4 regions of the Rhodococcus erythropolis R138 genome follow, and region 4 is predicted to be linked to each of the others. Evidence: riboswitches for the same ligand, from Rfam matches in the RefSeq annotation. Region 4 holds a riboswitch; each other region holds the start of a gene.
What was found. A riboswitch is a leader RNA that binds a small molecule or an ion and turns the genes downstream of it on or off. The one in region 4 is predicted to bind S-adenosylmethionine.

Region 1: linked by a shared signal. The riboswitch ahead of H351_RS09505 (FAD/NAD(P)-binding protein) and the one ahead of H351_RS00275 (aminotransferase class V-fold PLP-dependent enzyme) in region 4 are both predicted to bind S-adenosylmethionine.
Region 2: linked by a shared signal. The riboswitch ahead of H351_RS09240 (LLM class flavin-dependent oxidoreductase) and the one ahead of H351_RS00275 (aminotransferase class V-fold PLP-dependent enzyme) in region 4 are both predicted to bind S-adenosylmethionine.
Region 3: linked by a shared signal. The riboswitch ahead of H351_RS32965 (putative leader peptide) and the one ahead of H351_RS00275 (aminotransferase class V-fold PLP-dependent enzyme) in region 4 are both predicted to bind S-adenosylmethionine.

Annotation. Positions count from the first base shown of each region.
Region 1 covers NZ_CP007255.1:2,020,710-2,025,695, reverse strand. The annotation lists gene H351_RS09520 (homogentisate 1,2-dioxygenase) at 1-158, shown strand, start outside; gene H351_RS09515 (hypothetical protein) at 155-1,024, shown strand; gene fahA (fumarylacetoacetase) at 1,021-2,211, shown strand; SAM riboswitch class I at 2,290-2,383, shown strand; gene H351_RS09505 (FAD/NAD(P)-binding protein) at 2,388-4,280, shown strand; gene H351_RS09500 (ATP-dependent Clp protease ATP-binding subunit) at 4,333-4,986, opposite strand, start outside.
Region 2 covers NZ_CP007255.1:1,952,572-1,957,557, reverse strand. The annotation lists gene H351_RS09245 (NtaA/DmoA family FMN-dependent monooxygenase) at 1-38, opposite strand, end outside; gene H351_RS09240 (LLM class flavin-dependent oxidoreductase) at 68-1,147, opposite strand; SAM riboswitch class I at 1,152-1,247, opposite strand; gene H351_RS09235 (ABC transporter substrate-binding protein) at 1,427-3,055, opposite strand; tRNA gene H351_RS09230 (tRNA-Phe) at 3,297-3,373, opposite strand; tRNA gene H351_RS09225 (tRNA-Asp) at 3,444-3,517, opposite strand; tRNA gene H351_RS09220 (tRNA-Glu) at 3,653-3,725, opposite strand; gene H351_RS09215 (TetR family transcriptional regulator) at 3,837-4,490, opposite strand; gene H351_RS09210 (MarR family winged helix-turn-helix transcriptional regulator) at 4,896-4,986, shown strand, end outside.
Region 3 covers NZ_CP007255.1:5,391,554-5,396,539, forward strand. The annotation lists gene H351_RS24715 (ABC transporter permease) at 1-140, opposite strand, end outside; gene H351_RS24720 (ABC transporter permease) at 133-1,131, opposite strand; gene H351_RS24725 (ABC transporter substrate-binding protein) at 1,134-2,771, opposite strand; gene H351_RS32965 (putative leader peptide) at 2,909-3,013, opposite strand; SAM riboswitch class I at 3,007-3,101, opposite strand; gene H351_RS24730 (GNAT family N-acetyltransferase) at 3,119-3,709, opposite strand; gene H351_RS24735 (FAD-dependent oxidoreductase) at 3,718-4,827, opposite strand; gene H351_RS24740 (ABC transporter substrate-binding protein) at 4,838-4,986, opposite strand, start outside.
Region 4 covers NZ_CP007255.1:55,095-60,080, forward strand. The annotation lists gene H351_RS00260 (alpha/beta hydrolase family protein) at 1-679, opposite strand, end outside; gene H351_RS00265 (DNA-binding transcriptional regulator) at 823-1,701, shown strand; gene H351_RS00270 (LLM class oxidoreductase) at 1,680-2,294, opposite strand; gene H351_RS00275 (aminotransferase class V-fold PLP-dependent enzyme) at 2,505-3,830, opposite strand; SAM riboswitch class IV at 3,884-3,998, opposite strand; gene H351_RS00280 (PucR family transcriptional regulator) at 4,059-4,986, opposite strand, start outside.

The DNA.
Region 1 (4,986 bases), 2.0 Mb from region 4:
AACCCGGCGCGTACGAGCGAAGCATCGGCGCCGAGTTCTTCGACGAGCTGGCCGTGATGGTCGATACGTTCCGGCCCCTCGAATTGGGTGAGGGAGCCTTGGCCTGTGAAGACGAAGCGTACGCCTGGAGTTGGGCAGGGCGGGGGCCTCAGCAATGACGATCATCTCCCCACTCCTGCGCGGCCTGTGCGACGACGCAGCACTCTTCCCACCCGGCAATGCTCCTCTCGCCGAGGCAGTTCCGGCCCACGCGGCCTACCAGCAGGCGGACTATGACGCACTGGTCGGGCCCTTCGTCTTTCCCGCGCCGCGATTGAGCGAACTGGCCGCGTACGTTTCAGCTGACAACCCGGTGACGCTGAGTCTGACTGTGCCGGCCGGTCCAGCCGATACGGCGGCGGCACTGTCGAACGCGCTCGCTATCCCCGGTGTCAGCGTCGCCGCCGTCGAAGTGGGAATTCCTGACGGGTTGGACGCCGAAGCCGCCTTCGAGGAACTCGCTCCCGTCCATGCCGCTCATCCCGACCTGGACATTTTTGTCGAGGTACCCCGCGGTGATCGACGCGTGGACTTTCTGACGGCGCTCGAAACCGCCGGGTATTCCGCGAAGTTTCGCACCGGAGGAATTGTCGCCGAAGCGTACCCGGACGAGGACGAGCTCGCCGACGCCGTGATATCCGTTGTCCGAGCGGGCATCCCGTTCAAGGCGACCGCGGGACTGCATCACGGCGTGCGCAATACCGATCCGGAGACAGGTTTCGAGCAGCACGGCTTCCTCAACATCATGGTGGCCGTCAACGCTGTGAGGCGGGGCGCCGACCGCTCGGAAGTTGTTGCTGCTCTGGCGCAACGCGATGGCGAATCGATCGCGCAAGCCCTGGCCGAACTGACCGCGGACGAGGCCGGCGAGGTGCGTCGCCGCTTCCTCTCGTTCGGGACCTGTAGCATTTCGGACCCTCTCACCGAACTCGAAGGTCTCGGATTGATCGTCCGCTCCGACAAAACCGAAGGAACACTCGTATGACCGTCACGACCATCGACATTCCCGCCGACTCGTTGTTCGGGATCGACAATCTGCCATACGGCATCTTCTCCCCCGCCGGAGGATCACCGCGTGTTGGTGTTCGGGTCGCCGACTCGGTGGTCGATCTCGCAGCGACACTGGGAGATTCCGTCTTCGCCGAACCGACTCTGAATGCGTTCATGGCGCTGGGCCGGGATCAGTGGGTATCGGTGCGTAATCGGATCACGGATCTAGTGACCGGCGAAATAGACTCGGACGCAGTGTTTCCCGTCGACTCAGTCACAATGCACTTACCGATCGCGGTGGCCGACTACGTGGATTTCTACGCGTCGGAAAATCATGCGACCAACCTCGGACGCCTGTTCCGACCCGACGCTGCCCCCTTGATGCCGAACTGGAAGCACCTTCCGGTCGGATACCACGGGCGCTCGAGCACCATCGTCGTCTCCGGCACCGATATCGTTCGCCCCTGCGGACAGCGCAAGTCACCCGATCAGGAGAACCCGGATTTCGGACCGTCCCGCCGCCTCGACATCGAGGCCGAAATGGGCTTCATCGTCGGAACTCCCTCGAAGATGGGCGATTCCATCACCCCGGACGACTTTGCCGAGCACGTCTTCGGCGCCGTCGTCGTGAACGACTGGTCCGCCCGGGACATCCAGGCGTGGGAATACGTCCCTCTCGGCCCGAATCTCGGGAAGAGCTTCGCGACGTCCATTTCTGCGTGGGTTGTTCCGTTGCTCGCGCTCGAAGCTGCCCGAATCGATACGCCGGTGCAGGACCCCGAACCTCTCTCTTACCTGCGCGGCGAGGAGAAGTGGGGGTTGGACATCGACCTGGCCGTCGATTGGAACGGTCACGTCGTCTCCCGGCCGCCCTACGCCCAAATGTACTGGTCGCCGGCGCAGATGCTCGCGCACACCACTATCAACGGCGCAGCAGCGAGCACCGGCGATCTCTTTGCATCCGGAACCATTTCCGGACCGGACAAGGATCAGCGCGGCGCCTTCATCGAACTGACCTGGGGTGGCAAGGAACCCGTGACCGTGGGCTCCGAGACTCGAACCTTTCTCGAAGACGGCGACACCATCGCCATCTCAGCCACCGCTCCCGGCGTCGGGGGATCACGAATCGGCTTCGGGGATGTTCACGCTCGGATCCTGCCGGCAACGCAAACCGAAAGATAACGATTGACAACTGTTTGATTCACGCTGATCTGATGTCCGGAATTCCTTGCCTCACGATTCTCCGAAGATAAGCTGGACTAACCATCCAGAGCGATCGAGAGTCCTGGCTCCGTGACGTCGCAGCAACCCCCTCTGCTGAGGTGCGGGTGCTTTCTGCCAGGTCCGATGGAGGACTCGTGCCAGGCGATCGACCCCGTACCTCAGTGGGGACAGCAGCTGTCGTCGTGATCGTGGGCGGTGGCCCCCGCGGGACCGGCGTACTCGAGCGAATCCTCGCTCACGAATCGGTGAACGCCGATCCCGTACCGATCGACATTCACGTCGTGGACCCGTATCCGGCAGGCGCCGGCCGCATTTGGCGAGGCAGCCAGGCGCCGCTTCTGTGGATGAATTCGACAACCGCGGACGTCACGATGTTCACCGACGAGACCACCGCCGTGACCGGCCCGGTGCTGCCGGGTCCGACCCTCGCGGAATGGGTCGCCGAGCACTCGACTGAACTTGCCGAATTTCCCGAAATCGCGGCAGAAGTTCCGATGATCACCCCGTCGTCGTTTGCATCGAGGTCACTACAGAGCCGATACCTGAACTGGGTGTTCCAGACCGCGGTCGACTCTGCACCAGCGCACGTCGACGTTCGGGTTCATCGACGATCCGTGGTCGACATCGTGAACGTCGGCGAGATACAGACGGTTCATCTGGACGACGGAGTTGTCATCGAAGCGACGGCCGTCCTTCTCGCGCAAGGGCACCCCGATGCGTTGGCTGCCCCGCGTGAAACCGCGCTGACCAGCTTCGCGTCCGAGCACGGGTTGACCTACGTAGGTCCGGGATACACCGCCGACCTCGACGCCGATGTCATTCCCGAACGCGAACCGGTTCTGATCGCCGGGCTCGGGCTGGCTTTCATCGACTGGATGGTTCTCCTCGCCGAGAGCCGCGGCGGCGTCTTCGAACGCGGTGAGGACGGCACCCTCACTTACACTCCCTCGGGTCGGGAACCTCTGTTGTACGCCGGATCTCGTCGAGGCGTGCCGTACCACTCCAAGATTTCGTACTCGATCGCCGACGCGCGGCCACCGCTACCCCGGTTCTTCACCGCTGATCTTGTGCCCGGCGACGGGCCGTTGGATTTCCGAAACGACATCTGGCCGCTGGCGTCGAAAGAATTGGCAGGCGCCCACTATCACGAACTGTTCGCGTCGCACCCGGATCGGACGGTGGGCACCTGGGAGGAGTTCGACGCCGAATTCGCCTCGCTGGCTTGGGGATCGTCTCGATTGCAGGAACTGGTCGAGAACGCAGTTCCGAAGCCGGAAGACCGTATCGATCTCGAGCGACTGAACCGCCCACTCGGCGGTGAGCGCTACGACGGACTTGCCGAGGTCCAATCCCGGATCAACGAATACATCTCGGCAGACGTCGCGCGGAGGTCGGACCCGTATTTCAGCGCCGACGCCGCTGTCTTCTCAGCGCTGCTGTCGACGTACATGACTGTCGGAGAATTGCTGCGGCGCGGCAGAATCCCGGCCGAATCCGTCGCCAAGGACGTCGAGGGTTGGCTTCATTCGTTCTTCAGCTTCATCGCCAGTGGTCCGCCACCCGAGCGACTGGAACAGTTGATCGCGCTCAACGAGGCCGGCATCGTCCAGTTCCTCGGGCCGGATTCGGCGTTCTCCACCGAAATCGACCCGGTAACGGGGGCTGGGATCTTTGTCGCTCGTAGTGCGTCGCACACCGACATCGTGGCCGCGAACACCCTCGTCGAAGCACGCTTGCCGGTTGCGTCCATCAGCGCGAGCGGTGACTCGCTCCTGCGGACGCTTCACGGTCGGGGGGAGGCAGTCGAACTTCGTGCGACCGTCGACAGTTCGGCGAAGCTCGCCGTCGACGGTACTTCACGAATTCTCGACCAGGACAACACAGCTCATCCTCGCCGCTTCGCGGCCGGGCCGTGGGTTGCAGGCCACAACTGGTCGGCGGCTTTCCCTCGTCCCCGTACCAATGCGGGGTTTTTCCGGCACAACGACGCCCTGGCGGCGGAGATTTTGGGCGCTGCGCGCCTGTGAGCGGTTAGGGAGTCCAGAGACTCCCTAACCGCTCACAGGGGCTGTGCCCCTCCTAGCTGAACACCAACTCACCCTCGTCAACCGCGACGGTGATGCTGCCGCCCTCTTCGAGGAGATCATCGAGCAGCATGTCGGCGATCTTGTCGTCGACCACACGCTGAATCGAACGACGCAACGGGCGAGCCCCGAACTCGGGTTGATGCCCGTGCTCGGCAATCCAGTCCACTGCGTCGGCGGTGAACTCGATGTCGATGCCCTTGGACTGCAACCGCTTCCGGCTGTCGTCGAGCAACAGATCAGTGATCCGGTGCAGTTGCTCGGTGTCGAGCTTGCGGAAGATCACTATCTCGTCGATGCGGTTGAGGAACTCCGGCCGCATCGATTCGCGCAACCTGGCCATCACGCGGTCGCGCAGTGGCTTCTCCGCCGACTCTGCATCACCTGTGGTGAAGCCCAGTCCACCGGACTTGCTCGAAATGATGTCCGAGCCGAGATTGCTGGTCATGATCACGACGGTGTTCTTGAAGTCCACCGTCCGACCCTGGCCGTCGGTCAGACGCCCGTCATCGAGCACCTGGAGCAAGGTGTTGAACACGTCCGGGTGTGCCTTCTCGATCTCGTCGAGCAGGATCACCGAGTACGGGTTACGACGCACCTGTTCCGTGAGCTGTCCGGCCTCGCCGTAGCCGACATATCCGGGAGGAGC
Region 2 (4,986 bases), 1.9 Mb from region 4:
GCGTCGGGTCGAGGTACGGCGGAGCGTGATGCAGTCATAGCCGAAATGTCCTTAGCGCGAAGTCAAGTCAGGAGGAGTGGACGAATCGATTTGCGGGCCGCTGCAGGCCGAGGTTGCCCCTCAGAGTCGATCCCGGAACCGGGCGTCGCGTCAACCCGGCCTTGGACAGCGCCGGAAGCACGAATTTGGCCAGCACCGGAAGGTCCTCGTCGATCACGAGAGGGTGAAAATGAACACCGTCGAGGTGTCCGGCCAATTCCTTCAGAACCACGGCCGCTTCCCCCGGATCTGCAGCCAGGAGCAGTCGGCCAGTGACGACGGAATTCCCGTACGAGTTCAGCTCGATCAACCGCTGCGCCGCAGACAGATTCGGCGTATCGAACGCCACATCGACCTCGGCGACCACCAATGACGCGCCCTCATCGCGCGCCTTGGCAGCCGACTGTGCAATGGCCTCTACCGAATCACCGGAAACGAGAACAACATCGGCCTGGTGTGGTTCGATGGCGCCGTAGCGGCCGAACACCACCAACTGGCCTTGCGGCGGCCGCGGAACGATTGACGGCCCCTTCACCGAGAAGGTGTCGCCCTCGAAATTGACGTAATGCAGACGATCACGCTCGAGGAAACGCCCACTGAGATAGTCACGGACGACGGCGTCGTCCTCCCACGAATCCCATAGATCTGTCACGACGGTAACCGAATCCCGCTGCTCCTGCTGACGCGCCGATTCCGTCGTTACCGGAGCCCTCCCCCACGCCCTCGCCGCGGCATCGTCTTCGACCGGAACAGCAAGCCAACCGCCACGCCCACGCGAGGAGTAGTCCAATGTCGCCAATTGCGAAGAGGTGTGGAACGGTTCGGCGTACGTGGTCCCGACGACGGGGACCAGTCCGATCGTGCTGGTCGTCGCTGCCACGCATGACGCCCTGGAGACGGCATCGATGCGGCCGACAACGTCACCACTCGGAGGGAGGATGGAATCGTCGAACGTCGCGAAGGTGAAGCCCGCATTCTCGGCAGCCGCGACGCGATCGCGCACGGCCTTACCCGTGAGCAACTGATCCGGGCGGTGTGAGCTTCGGCGCCAGGCAGCGGGGTGAGTGCCCTCGCCGTCCAGTTCGATACCCACGGCAAATACAGTCATGTGTCCTCCATCGGTCCTGGCGGTAGCACCCACACTGCGGTTAGGTAGCGGGTTGCTGCGGCATCATCGAGCCAGGTCTCTCAGCCACTCTGGATGGTGGATGCAATCTATGCGGGCGACGCTGAACAAGTCAAATCGCACTTTACGAATCATATTGACCTACAACATATTTCAATACAATCATCCTGATCGAAAGGGTTGCGCAACGCTAGCCGACGTAGACACCAAAGAGCCCCGCCCGACTCGCGTCGGACGGGGCTCTCGGTGTGCGCTGGAACGCTACTTCGCGCCCATCCATGCCTGATCGAACAGCATGATGCCGGTTGCAGTCGGAACCACACCGTGCACGTTCTTCTGCCAAGCCCAGAACGACGTGAGCCCGCCGATCGGCGCCGACGGAACCGTCTCGTTCCACAGCGTCTGAATCTTGCCGATGATCGCCAGGGTCGACGAATTATCCTTGGCTTGTTGTAGATCTGCGATCAGCTGATCCATCGCCGGGTTCGCATATCCAGCAGTATTCGCCATCGAGGTGCTGTTGGTCGTGGAGAACAATCCGAGATCGAGTATCGACTCGTACATTCCGATGCCCGCGTGCGCGAGGTCGAAATCGTGCTTGACGTAGACGTTCTGCACGATGTCGCCGGCGTTGTTGGCCAAGATCAAGTTCACCTCGAACCCGACGGCCTGCAACAGTGACTGCACGGCGAGGCCGATCGCGTGGTCCTTGGGCTCACTGAGCACGACGTAGTCGAGAGTGCCGTCGTATCCGTCTGCCTTCGCCTGATTCAGAAGCTCCTTGGCCTTTTCGGGGTCGTAGGCAATACCCGGTGTGTCTACGTGCCATTGCGACGTCGGACCGAACAACTCCGAGCCAGGCAGTCCCTCACCGTTTTCCACGCGCTGATCGATCAACGTGGTGTCCAGCGCGTAGCCGATAGCCTGGCGAACGCGAACATCCGAGCCCGGTCGGCCTTCACGATTGTTGACAATCTCGGCACTACCGGCGTTGAGCACGTCGATGTAGCCGGGGTAACCAGCGGACTTGGCAGAATTGATCGCCGAAGTAAGGCCGCGAATGTAGGCAACATCGAGCTGACCGCTGTTCAATGATTCGAGATTGGCCTGCGGACCGTTGAGTGCAACCATCCGCAGTTTGTCCAGCTTGGGAGCACCGCCGTAGTAGGACGGGTTGGCCTTGAAGATTCGCTCGACGCTCGGCGTGAAGAGATCTTCGGTGAAGGGTCCGGCACCCACTGCGGTGAACTTGTCGCCTTGCTGCGAACTCGGGGCGACGATCATCCCGTGCCCGAGAGCGAGCATCGACGGAAAGCGCATCCACGGCGTTTTCAGCTTGAAGTCGACCGTCGTGGGACCGCTTGCCTGCGCCGATTCCACCGAAGCCAGCCACAACTCGGCGCCATTGCCCTTGCCCGCGTTGTACCGATCGATGCTTGTGATCACGGCGTTGGCATCGAGCGCAGAGCCGTCGCTGAACTTCACACCGTCGCGAAGTTTCAACGTCCACGTGCTTCCGTCGTCGCTGGTATCGAGCGATTGAGCCAACTTGGGCTCGAACTCGCCGCTCGCAGTGTCGTAACTCATCAGGACGTCGTACACCGCAGCGAAGGCCTCACCGCCGGAACCGCCGCGCGCTGCCGTCTTGGTCGGGTCGAGTGAGGGAACGAGCACCTGCACGCCGTACGTCATGGTCCCGCCGGCGACCGCGTCGCCTGGGTCCGGTTGCTCGTTGACCATGCCGGTCACGACGTCCCCCGACGTGTTCGTCGTATCGGTTCCGCTGTCGTCACCGTTGCTCGCGCAGCCCACCAACAGAACCCCGGTACCGAGCAATGCGACGGCGACCCGGCTGACTTTCCCGATGCGCCAAGATCTCGAGTGCGACACGGAGATTCCACCTCACTTCCAGTAGACGCAGCCACGGATCGGCCGCAATCGGCTAATAGTGATGTCCTCTGTGGAGTGACGCCCAGCACGTTCCCGGTGACCGGAAACATTCACGGAGACAAAGGATGCGCACAACTGAGATGATCGGGCCGAGTGGTTGACGGCGACTGACATCCGAACACGAAAAAGCTCCAACCTTATGTTCGAAGAACATGAGATTGGAGCTTGTCGATAAGAATTATGGTGGCCAGGGCCGGGATCGAACCGGCGACCTTCCGCTTTTCAGGCGGACGCTCGTACCAACTGAGCTACCTGGCCGGACGGCACCCGAACCGAATGCCTATCGCATTGCTTTGTTCTCAACCAATTGATTGAGAACAAAGCTTTGCGACCCTGACGGGACTCGAACCCGCGACCTCCGCCGTGACAGGGCGGCGCGCTAACCAACTGCGCCACAGGGCCTTGCTTTTTCCTTGCTGTGAAACCGTACTACATCTTCGAGCCGCTCCCAAACCACTGTCCTGGCCTGGCATTTGTGCATCTCAAAGCGTGTCGTGCGGGTCAAACCATACTGCATCGTTTCGCTTTCGCAAAACGTACCCCCTACGGGATTCGAACCCGCGCTACCGCCTTGAAAGGGCGGCGTCCTAGGCCGCTAGACGAAGGGGGCCCGCCGGATCTCTCCGAACTAGTACCCCAACGGCGTTCCGTTGGGAGCTTGGATAGCTTATGGCACAGCGTTCGGAAATCACAAATCGCCTGGTCATGGGCGAAAAGTGGACTATTCCGCGTCGGGGAACTCCACTTGTGGCCAGCCGTCGCGATGAAACTTCTCCAACCACTCCGGTGTAGCCATGGCTTCGAGCACCACTTCGAGGGACTCCTCGAACCACACACCCAGATCGCCACTCGAGGCAATCAGGTCCGCCATGTACCGCTGGCCGGCAAGGCTCGCTGCCAGTACGCGCGTGAATTTCTCCGGGTCCACGTCGTCGCGGAGCAAACCGTCGTCCTTGGCGCGCAATGCCAACTCGTAGGCGGTCTTTCCCCAGACCTGCCCGCCACCCGATTGCACATCCTTGTAGAACTCCGGCTCGATGATCAGCCGGAATTCCGCCTGCACGATTACCTCGGCACGGAAGACCTCGGCAATGTCGAGCACAAGCCCGTGCAAAGCGACGAATGGATCGAGGTCTGTTCTCTTGGCCCAACGATCAGTGATTCCAGTGAAGGTTTCGATAGCCGAGGTCAGAACCGCTCGCGCCAACTCTTCCTTGGACTGGAAATGGAAATACATGGCGCCTTTGGTGGCGCGGGAGCCCTCGAGGATCGTGTTCACCGACGCAGCTGCATAGCCGCGCTTGGCGAATTCGACTGCAGCCGCTTCGACCAGGGCGGCGCGGGTACGCCGCGCACGCTCTTGTTGACGTGCCATTTACGGTGTTGTGCCTCTCGCAGAGTTGGTACGCAGAATCGCCGTGATCGGCGCCTGTCATCCCCCGAAACCTCACAATATCCCCTCCAACACACCCTACGTAAGGACTAGAGCGATACCCGCCAAAAGTACTAGAGGCAATCGGCTGTTCGGGGGACAACAACCGACTTTATGCCCAAAAGACACCAAGTGGTATGGTTTTGGCCGCTCGGGTGCGCCGCAGGGGGTGCGCATCCGAGCTTTTTCGTGTCCGAGATTCCGATAATCCGACCTCGCAGACGGAACTGCTTCGCCGACGGATGAGCGGCAATCCCAAGGTTTTAAACAACTAATGCGATTGTTTATTCCCCAGTTTTTGTCGAAACCGTGCTGGCAGCATCGAAATAGCACAGTTAGACTGTCTAAATGAACGATGGCGAGGGTTGCAGCAAGGATCGGGACGAGATCGACGTACTTTGGGACGATCTGGGTGCCTTCGTCCGGCGTCTTCGCACCA
Region 3 (4,986 bases), 900 kb from region 4:
AGCAACACGATCAACACCGGAATCACCAAGCCGGGCTTTCGGATCCAGCCGATGGCCGTGGACTCTCGGCGCGAAACAACAGGTGCCTTCGCCTCGACGCTCGGATCGAGGAGTAGGGGTTCGATCAATGTGTCAGACATGAGCCGGCTCCAGATCGGTCGAGCTTTCGGTATTCGACTTTTCGGTGTGACTCTTCTTCGTCTGGATGATCCGTGGATCTATCAAGGGGTAGAAGAGGTCGACCGCGAGGTTGACGAGCACGAACACGAGAGAGGCGAACACAACGACTCCCTGCACCACCGGGATGTCCTGCGCCATCACCGACGTCTGTGTCAGACGGCCGACGCCCGCGCGAGAGAACACCGTTTCCACAACCACCGAGCCCGCCAGCAGCGTGCCGACCAGCACACCGGCAATGGTGAATGCCGGAATGCTCGCCAGTCGCAACGCGTGACGGGTCTGCACGCGCCAACGGCTTGCGCCCTTGGCGTACGCAGTCTCCACGTGCGGCGAACGTAGCGTCGACTGCAGGCTGGTCGTGAGCACCTGCGCGATCACCGCGCCGGTCGGGATCGCCAAGGTGATCGCCGGAAGAATCACCGTTGCGAATCCCTTGTCTCCGAATGCCGGGAAGATGTGCAGACGGAACGAGAAGAGTTGCAGAAGAATCAGGCCCACCCAGAAAGTAGGCACTGCCACACCCAGCGGCGGCAGAGAGAACAACAGGTTCGCGAGCCACCGCTTGCGGGTGTAGGTAGCGAAGAACGCGATCGCCACTCCGAACAACACGGCCAGAACCAAGGCGGTGGTTGCCAGCACCAGAGTGCTGGGCAGCGCCGAGAAGATGGCATCCGTCACCGACTGACCGGTGGAGATCGATGTACCGAAATCGCCGCGAAGAGCATTCGTCAGCGACGTCCAGTACTGCACCCACACCGACTGGTCCAAGCCGTACCGCGCCCGAAGCTGATCGAGCGCGGCCTGATCCACTGCAACACCCTGACCGGACGAGTCGGCAGCCATGCTGACGGGGTCACTCGGCAGGAGGAACAGAATCACGAACGAGATGGTGAAGGCGGCCCACAGGACCACTGCGGCCTGACCCAGTCGGGTGAGTACGTATCGAGTCATGATTACTTACCCGACAACCATGCGTCGTAGAACTGCAGGCGTGAAGAGGCTTCGAAGTTCAGGTCCTGCACACTCGATCCGGCGCCGATGGCCTGTGAGAGCTCGATGGTCGGGATGGAGAGTCCACGGTCGAGGATCAATTCCTGTGCAGTGGATACCAGTTCGCCGCGTTGGCCGTTGTCCGTGGCTGCAAGCTGGTCTGTGAGTACCTTGTCGAGCTCCGGATCTGCGCCGCGACGGTTCAGGTTGCGGCCCTCGGTGCTGAACGATGCCCGCAGGATGTCGGCGTCCGCGCGAGTGCTGTTGTAATACAGCGAATCGTAATCACCCGATACTCCCTTCTCGGTCCATTCACCGTTCGAGACCAGGTTGAGCTGCAAGTCGACGCCGACCTTCTTGAGCTGCTGCTGTACGAGCTCGAGGATGGCCTGGTTACCCGAGAACACCGGACTGAAGGTGACGCTGAAAGTGAGCTTCTGCCCGTCCTTCTCGCGGATACCGTCGCTGCCGGCCTTCCAACCAGCCGCGTCGAGAAGCTTCGCCGACTTGTCGGCGTCGTACGTCACGACACTGGATTCGTCGCTGTAGAGCGGAGTGGTGTGAGCCAACGGGCTCGTGGCCGGGAAGAACGACGGATCCAGAACGGTGTCGACGAGTTCTTGGCGGTTGATCGCGGGAATGATGGCCTGGCGAACAGCCTGATCGGCGAGAACGCCGCGACTGACGTTGGGCTGGAAGAAGAAGCTCACACCCGGGTTCGGCCTTGTGAGGATTCGTCCGCCTGCGCCCTCGATCTGCGGCGCATCCTGCGGAAGCGCATCGCTGACCGCATCGAGCTGGCCGGAGGCCACGCTGCCTGCCCGCACACCGGATTCGGGGACCACAGTGAAGTCGACGCCGTCGAGGTAGGCCTCACCCTGATGCGCGACCGCGTCCGACGCCCAGTTGTATCCCGCACGCTTGGCGATCTTGACGCTCTTGTCCTGCTGCCAGTCGGTGTACACGAACGGTCCGGAGGCGATCACCGCGGCACCGGGGCAGCGCTGCTCGGATGCCAGCGCGGTGGTGGAATCGGCGAGGATTCCGAGCTGTGGCGTCGAAGTTGCCTGCAGGAACTGAACATTGGGTCCGGAGAAATTGATCTTCGCCGTGTGAGCATCTACGACGTCGGTACCCGTGTACGAGGACAGGTAACTCTTCGCCAACGACGCGTTCGGTCCGAGATTCTTGACCGAGTCGAAGGTCTTCTTCACCGAATCCGCCGTCACCGGTGTGCCGTCACTGAAGGTGGCGTCGTCGCGAAGGACGAACGTGAAGCTAGCGGCGTCGGGGCTGATCTCCCAACTCTTGGCGAGCCACGGGGTGATCTCTCCGGTGTCGGGATTTTGATCGGTCAGCGAATCCACCACGGTCCGAGTGACATACACGGTCTGGTTACTGCCGGCCTGGGCCGGATCGGCGCACGTCGGCGCCTGCGACAGACCGTAGCGAAGGGTTCCGCCGGACTGGGCGGGGCCTGCGTCGGCAGCACTGTCACTCCCGCTGCTGCAGCCGGCGAGGACGGTGCCGAGAACCGAGACAGCACCGATACCGGCGATTACGGTCGCGCGTTTGCGGGCACCGAATGAGGGCGAAGACACCAAGAACTCCTAAAGAGGCATGCCGAAGAGCGCACCCGTCGCCTGAGACGAGAAAGGCGATCGAGCACGAATCACTTGTGAGAGAAGAGAAAACAGACTTGTCGACGACTCGCCTGAGTGTGAATGACTGACCGAGGTCAGTTGGTACAGAAAGATCCCGCGGTGCGGCACAGGTCTACGTGACGACGCGACCAGGCGGTATCGAAACCGCCTTCGACTGCCTTCATTTCGTGTTCCTCCATCGGTCCTGGCGGTAGCACCCGCACCCGATCACTCGGGGGGTTGCTGCGACTTCAATGAGCCAGGTCTCTCGGTCGCTCTGGATGGTCGTTCGCAAGTGTACGAGGTTAAACCCGGGTGTTGTCAACCCGGTCGGTAGGAATTGCTGCTCGAGTCACATTTTCGAGGACCCGAAGTTGTTTCTCGAACGGGTGGATGCCCACCTCTTCGGGCGAGAGTGACGCGTCGTAAAGCGGTGTGTATCCACTGGACAGATACAGCGCGACGGCCTCGGGTTGCCGAGGACCCGTCGTGAGAAACACCCGGTTGTATCCACGAAGTTCGATCTCTCGTTCCAACTCGCGAACGACGGCCTTGCCGAGGCCGCGCTTCCGATAGTCGACCGATGTCCAGATTCTCTTCAGTTCGGCAGTGGTGGAATCGAATTGACGAAACGCACCACCGGCGATCGGCAGACCGTCGTGGGTGAGCACCAGAAGCGCACCCTGAGGGTAGGCAAATTCTTCTGCCGGATACGTCGTGAGATCCTCGAGCATCGCTTCGCGAGTCCCGCCGTAACGCGAACTGTATTCGAGTGCCAACTCCGCGATCAGTGGAGCTGCCAAGGGATCGTCCTGCGATACCGAATAGACCTCTACCGCTCCGACACCCTCGAGCTGCCGAGTTCCGAGCTCCAGTGCCACAACACTTTCCTCCATGAATCTGGTCAACGCTCCCCCAGCCTGAAAACTTCCGGAGCGAGGGTGGTTCCGTCGACGAGGTCCGCCACAAGTTCACCCAAGGCCGGACCGAACTTGAACCCATGCCCCGAGAACCCCGCCGCCACCGTGACGGCTCCGACTCGGTCGATGACGAAGTTACTGTCCGGCGTGCTCGTGTACAGGCAGGTGAGCGACTCGACACGGGTGGAATCGACACCGGGCAACCACGACTCGGCGTACTCCACCAATCGCTGCTCTCCGTCGATACCAGGGGTGTAGTCACGGGTCTGCGGAGTCACCACCGGCCCGGTCGCGTGTTCGCCGATCTTGATCCCGTCCTCGGAACCGAGCCCGTAGATCCCCGCGGTCTCCAATTCTGCGCCGGTGTGGTGAACGAAACTCGGCCACTCGACTCCGGGATCGAGCGGTGCGAAGTGTGCTGGTTGTTCCTGTGTCGTGCGCAGTGTCGGCAGTACGATCTCGGAGCCGAGACCGCTGTCTGCGATCAGATCCGCAGTCCACGCACCGGCCGCGATCACTACCTGACGAGCTGCGAGCGTTCCACTGTCCGTCACCACGTCCACGCCGTAGGACGCCCGCGCGAGTGCCAACACCCGAACATCGTGACGGATCTCGGCACCGGCGAACACCGCTCCCGCCTTCAGAGCGGTCACGGCGCGGTCCGCGTGCAACCGGCCTGCATCGGGATGATGGAGCACCGTGGTGTCGAATCGCAGCCCCGGCCAACGGGCGGACGCCTCGGCAGGGGTGAGGATCTCACCCTTGATGCCCGCCTCGAGAAGTATCTTCGCCTTGGACTGCACGGCCTGCGGCAGGCCGTGATCAACGGCACCGGTGAGTTCCAGGAACCCGATGTCCGTCGTGGTCTCCAACTCCCGCCACAGCGGCAGCGCGTCGGCCGCCAACCCGGTGTACAGGTGATTGTCGTACGCCTGCCGGTAGATGCGCGAAGTACCGTGCGACGCACCGTGCTTGTGCCCCGGCCCGAACTGTTCCAGCTGAACGACGCTACGTCCGCGCGCCGCGAGCCGCCAGGCGGCGGAGGACCCGACGAGTCCTCCGCCGATGACGATCGCATCGAGAATCTCACTCATGGACGAGAGCTCACTTGGTCTTCGGAAGGCCGGGCGGGTTGATCAGGGACGTGTCGACGGCTTCACTCGTGATGTTCCAGCGCTCGAGGATCTGCTGGTACGTGCCGTTCTCGATCGTGTGGTTGATCGCGTCGTTGATTGCCTTGATCAGGCCATTGT
Region 4 (4,986 bases):
ACCGGTCTTCGGTGAGACCGTCGGCCTCGCCGGAGGCCACGAGATCGTCGAACGATGCATCACGGGCCAACTGATCCAAGTTCTTCGCACGATCGACCCGCGCTTTCTCGAACTCGTCGGCCGACGCATTTCTCTCGGAAAGTTCGGCTAGGGTATTGAATTCGCCTTGTTGGAGCCAGTTGATCGCGGGACCCACGGCAATGACGAACGCTACGTCCGGGTCGAGGTTCACCACCTTGGGCATCACCCACCCTGCCTGGCTTGCACCCCACAGACCGATACGAGACGGATCGATATCCGAACGTCCCCGCGCCCACTCGATTGCCGCTTCCGTTTCTGCCGCGCGATCGTCCATGCTCTGGTCGAGCCAATTGCCCGGTGCCCCATTCACCCCCGGCTTGTCCCAGGAGAGTGACGCGTACCCCGCCTTTGCGAACGCCTCCCACACCGGTCGATAGAACGTCTCATGTGTTGCATCGACCGGGCCGTCTCCGTGGACGAAAACCACGAGCCCGAAGGGACCGTCACCGTGTTCGGGCAGTGCAAGGACTCCCTGGAGCGGCACCGATCCCCCGGTGATCGTCACTTTTTCCTCACGGATGTCATAGGTGTTCTGGTACAGCGTCCAGCCCACCAGAGTCGCGATCAGAACAACGACCACCGCCAGGGAAGTAACCATCCACCTGCGTAAACGAGGCTTACTTTTGCCCTCGCTCATCGATTCCGCTGCCATCTTCCCGCCCTAACGTACGAATTTGAAACGATCGTATTGCATTCGATAGTACAGTTGTGGGCGAAGATGTCGAGAAGCGAGGAAAGGACATGGCGATGACCGACAGGGACGTCGATGTACCCACGAGGATCTTGATCGAGGGACTACTGCGCACGGACGGAACTGTCGACGGACGCACCCTTTATGCCACCGCCGACGCCCTCGACAAAACTGATCAACAGGTTCGGCTGTGCATCAAGCGGTTGGTCACCGAGGGGAAGTTCACTCAGGAAGGTCGCGGGCGGCAGGCCACGCTACGAGCAACGCCGAAAGCCCTGCGCGAGATGGAACCCGACGTCGAATTCGTTCGGCTGGCCTATCAACAAGACCGCGACACTGTGACACCGTGGGACGGGTATTGGCACCTGGCCGGATTCGCAATTCCGGAGTCGTCACGGAAAGCGCGAGATGCGCTGCGCACCAGGGTCGTTTACCTCGGCGGCGCGCTCGTCCAGGGCGGTCTGTACGTCTCGCCGCACGCCTGGGAACCGTATATTCGCGATGCGGCCGCCGAACTCGACGTCGAACAGCACCTGTCTTCTCTCACCACTCGCGATTTGAAAGTGGGCATGCTCGAAGACCCCGTGGAAATTGCCGCGCAGTTGTGGCCACTGGACCAGATCGCTGACGGATACGAACGGCTACTCGACGTAGCGACCGCACGCCTGCGCAAACTGCAGAACAGTCCGGGTACCGATGCTGTCACGATGACCATCGAACTCGCGGCGGAATTCACGCGAGCCATGGAACCGGATCCGCTGTTGCCACCGGAACTACTGCCCACCAACTGGATCGGCACGAGGGCTCGGTCGATCACTGCGCAATGCTGGACGCTTCTGGCACAGGTGGACGGTGCCGACGAATTACCGTCGCTGTTCCACCTGTACGCAGATGCAATCGGTGACGATCAGGACGCAAGCGTGCGCTGACGGGGCGGCAGTCCGAAACGCCCGAGAACCTCGTCGACTGCGGTGGACGGTGTGACAAGTCCGCGATCCTGAAGCCACGGAATGGTGCTGTCCACCAGATGCTCGAGCGTGCGAGGCAATGCGAGAGGCAGCAACGTAACGCCGTCGGCGACCTCGGCAGCTCGGACATCGGCGATCAAACTGCCGAGACCGGAAGGCGTTCCGACGTAGTGAAGCGAAACGGGAACCCGCGGCGCCGTCAACGCGCTGTCCAACTGTGCAAGCTCTTTACGGGCGGAGCGAGCTTCCGGCGCGATCAGAATCTCGAGATCGACCAGTACTGCGACGCTGTCGGGATCGCGTCCTTCTTCGGCGACAGCAGCGCGTATCCGTGCACGTTCGAGCTGTGCCTCACGCAGGTCCGCAGCGCGAATCCGAACCACATTGGTAGGGAATGAAGCTAAATCGAGAGCCTTTTCGCCCTCGGTGAGGTCCACCCAGTAGTCGCCGCCGATGATGGGCAGGTTGCCGGGTGCGCCCTCAGCTGCCGGATGGTGACCGGATCCGGTCAACTCGACCGCTACGTGCAGAGAATGCGAAGCGCGTGAAGACATGTGAGACCTCCGAAAATCAGAAAAGTATGGGATGAGCGAGACGAATCGTCAGCCCGAACACATTCCTGACGAGGTGCGGCACAGATCGACATGGCGACGGCACCACTGACCGAGAGTGATGCTCACTCTCGAAGGGGTGGCGGGGAAATCCGCTGGTGCCATGGCTGCCATGCTAGTTGTCCGTTCGAGTTTTCGGGGACCGAGCTCAGCTCAGACGCACTCGGCTGCGCCGGCGTTGTCGTCTGCGGCTCCGAGGAAGGGGCGGGTCTCGGGCACGGGGTTCCACGCACCGGCAGTCTTGGCGTAGTTCCAATCACGCTGATTCGAAACCAGGATGTTCACGGCGTCTACCAACCGCGTCACGTCGTCCGAGCTGCTACCGAGGCCGAGGCTGGCGCGAACTGCACCGCCGGAGAGGCCGAGGCGTGCGAGAACCGGGTGTGCGCAGAAGCGACCGTCGCGAACTCCGATGCCGTGCTCGGCGGAGAGGAATGCGGCGATTTCGCCCGCTTCGAATCCGTCGACGGTGAAGGTGACGATTCCGACGGCGTCCGGTGCGTCATTCCACAGTCGCACGAGCGAGACGCCCTCGATGGCGGACAATCCGTCGGTGAGCTGGGCGGTGAGTGCCTTCTCGTGCTCGGCGATGACGTCGAAGTCCAGCGCGTGCAGGGTTTCGCATGCGGTCGCGATGGCTGCCGCACCGAGAACGTTGGGGGAACCTGCCTCGTGGCGGGCAGGCGCGCAGGCCCACTCCGTGGACTCGATGGTCACCTCACGCACGGCGCCGCCGCCGGCGAGGTACGGCTGAGCCTCGTCGAGCCAGTCACGGCGTCCGACCAGAACACCCGCGCCGAAGGGCGCATAGAGCTTGTGACCGGAGAAAGCGATGTAGTCGACGCCGCATTCCTGCAGGTCGATGCGACGGTGGGGAGCCAGCTGAGCAGCGTCGACGAGGATACGTGCGCCGCAACGATGAGCGATGTCAGCCAAGCGTGCAATCGGCAGGATCTCGCCGGTCACGTTGGAGGCACCGGTGATTGCGAGCAGCGCTGCAGGCTTGGTGCACAGTTCACCGATCAGACGCTCGATCGTCTCTTCGATGGTGTCTGCGGCGGTGACGATACGAGCGTCGTTCCACGGCAACAGGTTTGCGTGATGTTCGACGTCGAGGACGACGGTGCTGCCGGGAACGCACTGCGCAAGCAGGTTCAGCGAATCGGTGGTGTTCCGGGTGAAGACGACAACCTGATCGTCGGCACAGTTCACGAAACGAGCAACGGATTCACGAGCGTTCTCGTAGGTGAGCGTGGAGATCCGGGACGCATAGCCGGCACCGCGGTGGACGCTGGCGTATGTCGGCAGCAACTCGGCGATACGGTCGGTGACCTGGGCCAATGCCGGCGCACTCGCGGCGTAGTCGAAGTTGGCGTAGGAGCATTCGCCGCCCTGAACCAATGGAACCTGCAGGTCAGCACCCGAAACCTTGGCAATCGCGGTGGTGCGGCAGGTGTCGGCACTCAATACAGCAGTCATCGAAGACAATCCTCACGTTCAAGGACTCGTTCGTCGGGTGATGGCCCCGGAAGAGTCCGCGCTTGCCGCATTCGTTTTCGAACGCAGCCGGGTCGTCACCCGGAGCACCCCACCGCGGAGGAGGGTTGCCGACCAGCAAGCCGGGGCTGAACACTGGTACTCGTGACCTGGCAACGAGGATGGCAGGAACCTCCCGTGCTTGTCAAGACGAAGCCGCGAAGATCTCCGTCAGGGCGCGATGGTCCGGCAAGCAAGGTGGAGCGCGAGTCTCGTTTCCGGATCTGCGAGATCCACCGAGAGAAGGCGCTGAATTCTATCGATCCGACTCGATACGGTGTTGCGGTGCAAGCCCATTCGGGTTGCGGTGTGAGCCAGAGACGATTCTTCGTCGAGGTACGTCGACAGAGTCTCGAGCAACTCTCCATTCGAATCGCGTAGCGGCGCGAGCAGTGCCGCGGCTGCGGGCTGAAACGTGTCGGTTCGCGTCCACGCCAGCAGCAACTGCGCCAGACCCAGGCGGTCCACGTGCAGGAAGCGGCCTGTCTGCGACCTCGAACCCGCGAGCCGAGCGGCATCCCCGGCCTCAGACAGGGACGCACCGATTCCAGCCGGACCGTCGTGTGCGCGTCCCACACCGACCCAGGTCTCCATCGTGGGTTCCAACCTCGCCTGAGCTGCACGGATGCTCTCGGCGATCCTGGTGATCGACTCCGGTCGCGGCTCGCCCGGCAGAGTGGTCCACGCTGCCCAGCCGTCAGCCTGTTCCACGACATTGGCGCCGATTCCCTCGGCGGCGAGGGCGTCTGCGACCTCACTGCGCCTGGCCACCAGGTCGACCTCACCGACCGCCAGGACTTTGATGCCGATATGCCATCCGTCCAGTGCCCAACCCGCGTCGAGTGCGCGCCGGAGCAGTCCGGGTGTGGCGTCTGCTGACGTGTCGATCAGTTCACCGAGTAGCGCGCTACGCCGGCGCGCTTCACGCTCGTCGACCATGCGTGCAACGGCCAGTCGGTGCCCGGCAGCCAACGAGGCCACGTCGAGAACCACTGAGAGAGAAGCCTCTTCGACGCTTTGACGCACCGGGAGCAGCACCGCCAGCCAGGGCTCTCGGGCTGCGCCGGACATCACCGGGCACGCAATCAGGACCCCGCCG